DNA from 3 places in the Delftia sp. DS1230 genome. Region 2 is predicted to be linked to each of the others. Evidence: predicted binding sites of a transcription regulator. Region 2 holds the regulator's gene; each other region holds the start of a gene.
The links. Region 2 encodes LexA, which represses DNA repair genes until DNA is damaged. Its sites were predicted from a motif close to ACTGTATNNNNATACAGT; they were not measured.
Positions count from the first base shown of each region.

Region 1: a site for LexA is predicted at 1,455-1,472, ahead of AAN986_RS07795 (DNA topoisomerase IV subunit B). Genes of this name have one in related genera too.
Region 3: a site for LexA is predicted at 1,133-1,150, ahead of AAN986_RS04080 (VRR-NUC domain-containing protein). Genes of this name have one in related genera too.

Region 1 covers NZ_CP157763.1:1,727,128-1,729,390, reverse strand. Annotated here, with positions in the region: gene AAN986_RS07795 (DNA topoisomerase IV subunit B) at 1-1,421, opposite strand, end outside; gene AAN986_RS07790 (MFS transporter) at 1,613-2,263, shown strand, end outside.
Region 2 covers NZ_CP157763.1:3,271,150-3,273,412, reverse strand. Annotated here, with positions in the region: gene AAN986_RS14635 (MFS transporter) at 1-217, shown strand, start outside; gene AAN986_RS14630 (hypothetical protein) at 301-708, opposite strand; gene lexA (transcriptional repressor LexA) at 871-1,545, opposite strand; gene AAN986_RS14620 (asparaginase) at 1,662-2,263, shown strand, end outside.
Region 3 covers NZ_CP157763.1:901,932-904,194, reverse strand. Annotated here, with positions in the region: gene AAN986_RS04080 (VRR-NUC domain-containing protein) at 1-1,097, opposite strand, end outside; gene AAN986_RS04075 (DUF2191 domain-containing protein) at 1,304-1,516, shown strand; gene AAN986_RS04070 (hypothetical protein) at 1,592-2,263, opposite strand, start outside.

The DNA.
Region 1 (2,263 bases), 1.5 Mb from region 2:
GCGAACAGGCGGTCACGGTCGACTTCCCAGGTGTTGAGCACCTTGCCGCGCAGGGGCAGCACGGCCTGGGTTTCCTTGTCGCGTCCCATCTTGGCGCTGCCGCCGGCCGAGTCGCCCTCGACCAGGAAGACCTCGTTCAGGCTCAGGTCGCGGCTTTCGCAATCGGTGAGCTTGCCGGGCAGCACGGCCACGCCCGAGCCCTTGCGCTTTTCGACCTTCTGGCCCGCCTTCTGGCGGGTCTGGGCGGCCTTGATGGCGATCTCGGCCAGCTTGCGGCCCCATTCCACATGCTCGTTGAGCCACAGCTCCAGCGCAGGGCGAACGTAGCCGCTGACCAGGCGCACGGCATCGCGCGAGTTCAGGCGCTCCTTGATCTGGCCCTGGAACTGCGGGTCCAGCACCTTGGCATTGAGCACGTAGCTGGCGCGCGCGAAGACGTCGTCAGGCATGAGCTTGACGCCCTTGGGCAGCAGCGAATGCATCTCGATGAAGGCCTTGACCGCCTGGAACAGGCCGTCGCGCAGGCCGCTGTCGTGCGTGCCGCCGGCCGTGGTGGGGATCAGGTTGACATAGCTTTCGCGCAGCGGCGCGCCATCCTCGGTGAAGGCCACGCACCAGGCGGCGCCCTCGCCTTCGGCAAAGCTGTCGTGGTTGCGGTCGGCAAAGCCCTCGCCTTCGAACAGGGGGATGACGGCCTCGCCATGCAGGCTTTGCTGCAGATAGTCGCGCAGGCCGCCCTTGAACTGCCAGGTCTGGGTGTCGCGCGTCTTCTCGTTGACCAGGGTCACCGACACGCCGGGCATGAGCACGGCCTTGCTGCGCAGCAGATGCATCAGCTCGCCCATGGGCAGCTGGGAGGATTCGAAGTAGCGGGCATCGGGCCACACGCGCACGGTCGTGCCCTGCTTGCGTTCGCCCGCGGCCAGCGGCCGCGATTGCAGGGGCTCGACCACGTCGCCGCCCGAGAAGGCGATGGTGGCCACCTTGCCCTCGCGGTGGATGCAGGCCTCAAGGCGCGTGGCCAGCGCATTCGTGACCGAGACGCCCACGCCATGCAGGCCGCCCGAGAAGCTGTAGGCGCCGCCTTTGCCCTTGTCGAACTTGCCGCCCGCATGCAGGCGGGTGAAGACCAGCTCCACCACGGGCGCCTTTTCCTCGGGGTGCATGCCGAAGGGGATGCCCCGGCCGTCGTCCTCGACGCTGTAGGAGCCGTCGGAATGCAGGGTGAAGCGGATTTTCTTGCCGAAGCCGGCCAGCGCCTCGTCGGCCGCGTTGTCGATCACCTCCTGCAGCACATGCAGGGGGTTGTCGGTGCGCGTGTACATGCCGGGACGCTGCTTGACGGGCTCCAGGCCCTTGAGCACGCGTATCGAGCCTTCGGAGTATTCGCTGGCGGAAGTGGGAGATGGTTTGACTGCCATGGGGGCGGATTGTAGTGCGCGGCCCGGCTCAGTGCTGGATACATTCACAGTCATTGACATTGACTATCCCGAAAAGGCCAGTGCCGCCAAGGGCTACGAAGTGCCGCGCTGGCGCATGGGCGACCCACGCGTCGCAGCGCAAAACCCGGAGTTTCGCTAAAGTTTGCCGCATGCACAAAAACAACCAACCCATGTCCATGGTGCAGATACTGCTGTGCGGGGGCGCAGTCGTGACGCTGTCCATGGGAATCCGGCACGGCTTCGGCCTGTGGCTGCAGCCCATCACCCAGGAGATGGGCTGGACGCGCGAGTCCTTCGCGCTGGCCATTGCCATCCAGAACCTGTCCTGGGGCGTGCTCGGCATCTTCGGCGGCATGCTGGCCGACCGCTTCGGCGCCTTCCGCGTGCTCCTGGTGGGCGCGCTGCTGTATGCGCTGGGCCTGGCCGGCATGGCCATGGCGCCCACGACAACCTGGTTCGCCCTGACGGCCGGCGTGGTGATAGGCGCAGCCCAGGCCGGCACCACCTATGCCGTGATCTACGGCGTGCTGGGCCGCCAGATTCCCGTGGCGCGGCGCAGCTGGGCCATGGGCGTGACGGCGGCGGCGGGCTCCTTCGGCCAGTTCTTCATGGTGCCCGTGGAAGGCAGCCTGATCTCGAACTTCGGCTGGTCCAACGCCCTGCTGCTGCTTTCGCTGTGCGCCCTGATGATCATTCCGCTGGCCTTCGGCCTGCGCGAGCCGGGCTTCACGGCCGGCAATACCCGACCCGTGCGCGACCAGAGCGCGGGCCAGGCCGTCGCCGAAGCGCTGCGCACGCCCAGCTTCGTGCTGCTGACGGCT
Region 2 (2,263 bases):
GCGCAACCAGGCCACGGCCAGCGGGCTGACCCTGGGGCTGGCCATGTCGATAGGCGGCATGGTGGCGCCGTTGTTCGGCATGCTGTCCGATGCGCGCGGACTGCGTTTTTCGTTGAGCGTCGTGCTGTGCATTCTGTGCGTTGCCGCGGCGCAGGCGTGGTGCATGCGCAATCGGCGCAGCGAGGGGAGTGCTGCACCGGCGGCTGTCAGGGCCTGATGCGCAGCCCCTGCCGCTGGGCAAGGCAAGAGACAGGCCCGGGCTCTCGCAGACCGGGTGGACGGGTTGGTCTCAGGGCGACCTCAGGCCGGTGTCTGCGTGCCGTGCGCTTCCATGCGTTCCAGGGCGGCACAGACATCGGCCATGCGGCCCGAGATGAACAGGCATTCGGGCTGCTCCTGCGGCGAGCGCTGGATGATGCGCAGACCCGAAGGCAGGGCCTGATCTGCCGGAAGGGAGGGCAGTTCGGGTTGCAGGGGCAGCAGCAGCTGCGCATCCCTGTGTTCTGGCAGCCGTGCTGACTTGCTGCGCCGCTGCTGGCTGCGGCGGCGGGCCTTGCTGAAGGACAGGATGGTCGCCTGCTCGGATTGCACAGGCGATTCGGGCTGGATGGTGCGCATGGCGGGCTCCATGGCGGCGGCGGGCAGGCGAATGCCCTGTGCCAGGCGCAGGAAGGACAGAGAAGACAGTGTTGGCAGAGCGAATCCCATGTGACGACTCCTGTTGGCGTATTTCAAAGAGGCATGGACACAGGCAGGATTGCGGTTTGCGGGCAAAGCTCCGCCCAGGGCGAAGCTGCAAGGCTTCGCGCCTACCACCTGGGCGGTGCATGAAATAGGGGGTGGCAACCCGTGCAGGGCTGCCCGTCCGGCTTACATGGACATGCTGTTGCGGATCAGCCCCACGGCCAGGCCTTCAATGGCAAAGGCCTCTTCGGGAGCGACGCGGATCACCGGGTAATCGGGGTTTTCCGGCAGGAGCTCCACGCCCTGCGTGGTGCGGCGCAGGCGCTTGACGGTGACTTCATCTCCCAGGCGTGCCACGACGATCTGCCCGTTGCGGGCTTCATGCGCGGACTGCACGGCCAGCAGATCGCCGTCCATGATGCCCGCGTCGCGCATGGACATGCCGCGCACGCGCAGCAGATAGTCCGGGCGGACCTGGAACAGGCTGGGTTCGACGGAATAGGTCTGGTCGATATGTTCCTGGGCGAGAATGGGCGAGCCCGCCGCAACGCGGCCCACCAGCGGCAGCATCAGCGGCGCCAGGGCCGACAGCGGCAGCCCGAAGCTGGTGCCGCGTGCGGCATTGATGTTGCGCACGGTGTCGGTACGCAGGCGAATGCCGCGGGAGGTGCCGCTGACCAGTTCGATCACGCCTTTGCGGGCCAGGGCCTGCAGATGTTCCTCTGCTGCGTTGGCGGACTTGAAGCCCAGCGTGTTGGCGATTTCCGCGCGGGTGGGGGGCGCGCCCGTGCGGGAGATGGCGGCCTGGATCAGGTCCAGGATCTGTTGCTGGCGGGCGGTGAGCTTGGGATGGTCGAGCATGGCGTGCGTCCGGTCCTTGAATTCAGATGACAGGCAGAGAAGTCATCTGATGATTTATACAGTATCTGTATTTTTAACCAGTTTTCCAAGAGGTGCAAGTGGGGCAGTCAAAGTTGGTGATTCTTGGCACGGGCGGCACCATCGCCGGCCGGGCGGATTCGCAGTCGCAGGCAGTGGGATACAAGGCCGGACAGATCACGGTGCAGTCGCTGCTCGATGCCGTGCCGGATCTGGAGCAGCAGGCGCTGGGGCCTGTGCAGACGCAGCAGATCGCGCAGGTGGACAGCAAGGATATGGACTGGCCCGTGTGGCGCGCGTTGCTGCGTGCCTGCACGCAGGCGCTGGAGGATGCGGACACACGCGCCGTGGTGATCACGCATGGAACGGACACGCTGGAAGAGACGGCCTGGCTGCTGCACAGCCTGCTGCCTGCCACCAAGCCCATAGTGCTCACTTGCGCCATGCGCCCGGCCACGGCCCTGCTGGCCGACGGACCGCAGAATCTGCGCGATGCCGTGACCGTGGCCGCCAGCGGCGGGCGCAGCGGTGTGTGGGTGGTGGCCGGCGGCGAAGTGCATGCGGCGGCCCAGGTGCAAAAAGTCCACCCTTACCGACTGCAGGCCATGCGCTCCATGGAAGGTGGCCCGCAGGCCCTGGTGGAGGAAGGGCGCGTGCGCTGGCTGGTGCCTGATGCGCCGGTCACGCCGGTTGCCCCCGT
Region 3 (2,263 bases), 2.4 Mb from region 2:
CGCAGCACGTATTCGACCGATGCGGGCCGCGCCGGCAGGTCCAGCTCCACGTCCATGCGCATCTGCGCCACCACGGGCGCCAGCGCCGCCGCACGCCCGCGTGCGCCCTGCCCCAGGCTGCGGCGCAGGCGCGGCAGCATGCGCGCCACGCGCTGCAGCTCCTCGTCGCTCTCGGGCTGGGCCTGGGCGGCCTGGGCCAGCGCCATGGCATCGGCAAAGCGCTCCATGCGCTCGTACACGCGCATGCGCCGGTGGCGGGCGCCGGGGTAGCGGCTTTGCGCATAAGCCTGCTCGGCACGCTCCCAGTCCTGCATGCGCTCGCAGGCCTGGCCTATGCGCAGCAGCACCTTGGCGCGGCGCTGCTCCAGCCAGGCATTGCCGCTGGCGCAGCCGGCCACCTGCTGCAGCAGCGCATCGATCTCCACGCCTTCATCCAGCGCCGCGCGGCAGGCCTGCAGGGCCAGGTAGCCATCGACATCGGCACGCGACTGGAAGGCCCGCGACGCCGCATCGAAGGCCACGGCCTCGTAGCGGAACACGCCCAGGTCGGCCAGCACGAATTCCGACCAGTCCTGGTAGAGGTTGCCGAAGAACATCAGCCGAAAGCGCTCGCACAGCGCGCCCACCATCACGCGCCAGGCGGCTTCGCCGGCTGCGACACCCTGGGGCTGCCACTGCGCATAGGGCCTGGGCGCCTCATGCAGGGGCTGCAGGGCCTGCAAAAGCTCGGCCTTGCGCAGGCCTGAGTGAACGGGTGCGCCTGCGAACAGCTGCAGCAGCTCGGGCTTGGTGTGCAGCGCAAACAGCTCCTCCAGCGCCATGGGGTGGCCCGCGTCCAGCCAGCCAAGATCCAGCAGGGGTGCGGCCGCGTCAGCAATGGCGGGAATCTCTTCATACACCAGCTTGCCGGCCCGAAACCACGGCCCGCGCCGCATCAGCAAACGCACCATCAGCGCCTGCGAGGGCTGGGGCAGCTGCGTGAAACGGGTGAGGAATGCCTGCTCGGGCGCGTCCAGCAGATCGCCGTAACGCTGGCCAATCCAGTCCAGCGCGCGCTGGAAGTTGTGCAGGTAGTAGAAGCGGTGGGGAGGGAGCATGGGCCTGGCAGATCGGGCAGCCAGGCCGCTCGAAAACTGTATCTTTATACAGTCATCATAGCAAAACAGGAGTGACCACTTCGGAGGGAAGCGCGCTTGTCTGCAGGCTGGCGCAAGCCCAGAATTGCATCTGTTTTGATGACAGAGGGCCCGCCATGCGGATCACCGTGACGATCGACGATGCCTTGTACGAATAAGCCCTGAAGATGCTGGAGCCAGGCATGGACGAGGCAGCTCTGTTCCAACAGGTCCTCAGAACTTTCGTGAGGGTGCAGGCAGTCAAACGCCTCGCAGCACTTGGCGGCAGGGCAACCGATATGCCGGATTCCCAGGAGATTGCGTATCGCTGGCCCTCGCCTACAGACTGGCTTTCCACCAAAGGCAGCACGATGCGCAACGCATGGCAGCATGCGTATTGACCACCCCCTGCCAGGAGGACCAGGGCATGGCGGCGATACGGCTACACGCTGCCCTGGGACCCGCTCTCAGATCACTTACGGATTGGCTATCACCTCGTCAGCATCCGACCAATAGCTGATCAGGCGTGTATAGACAAAGCCGGCGGCAGGCTTGTTGGGATCACTGATGCTGAACAACACCACCTTGCCTGCGTCACGGGAGTCATAGTTGGCCGAGTAATCCGACCAGAAGGTTGGCAGGCTGAATACGGTCTGGCCCGTACTCTTGTCCGTTGCCCGGACTGCGTGGCCGATGCTGCCGTTCTTGGAAATGCTTTCGATCACCAGTCGATACCAGCGCAGTTCCTCGAGCTTGGCCTCGCCGATGGCACCACGCGGATATTGAGCGGACGGACGATGGTGCGAGTCACCGTTGTCCTTGGTGTTGGTGATCTCAATTTCCTCAAGCGCCACGCTGCCTGGCGAATAGCCCCAATTGCCCGCAATGACAGCACCGCCACGGTTGTCACCCGCCACACTGTATGAGCCTTTGTGCCTGGCAATGATGCCCATGTGGCAAGCGGCCAGATAGCCATCGCTGAAGCGCACATCCATCACGATGGTGTGGCGGTTGTTGGCAGGGTTGTAGTTGGCAGGACGCCCCGTGTTGTCGAACACGAGCGCATGCGGATTGATATGCCGCGAATCGTAAACAAGAGGGAAACCCGTCGTGCTTTTGTACTGCTGGATGTTGTCCGGCGGCATGTA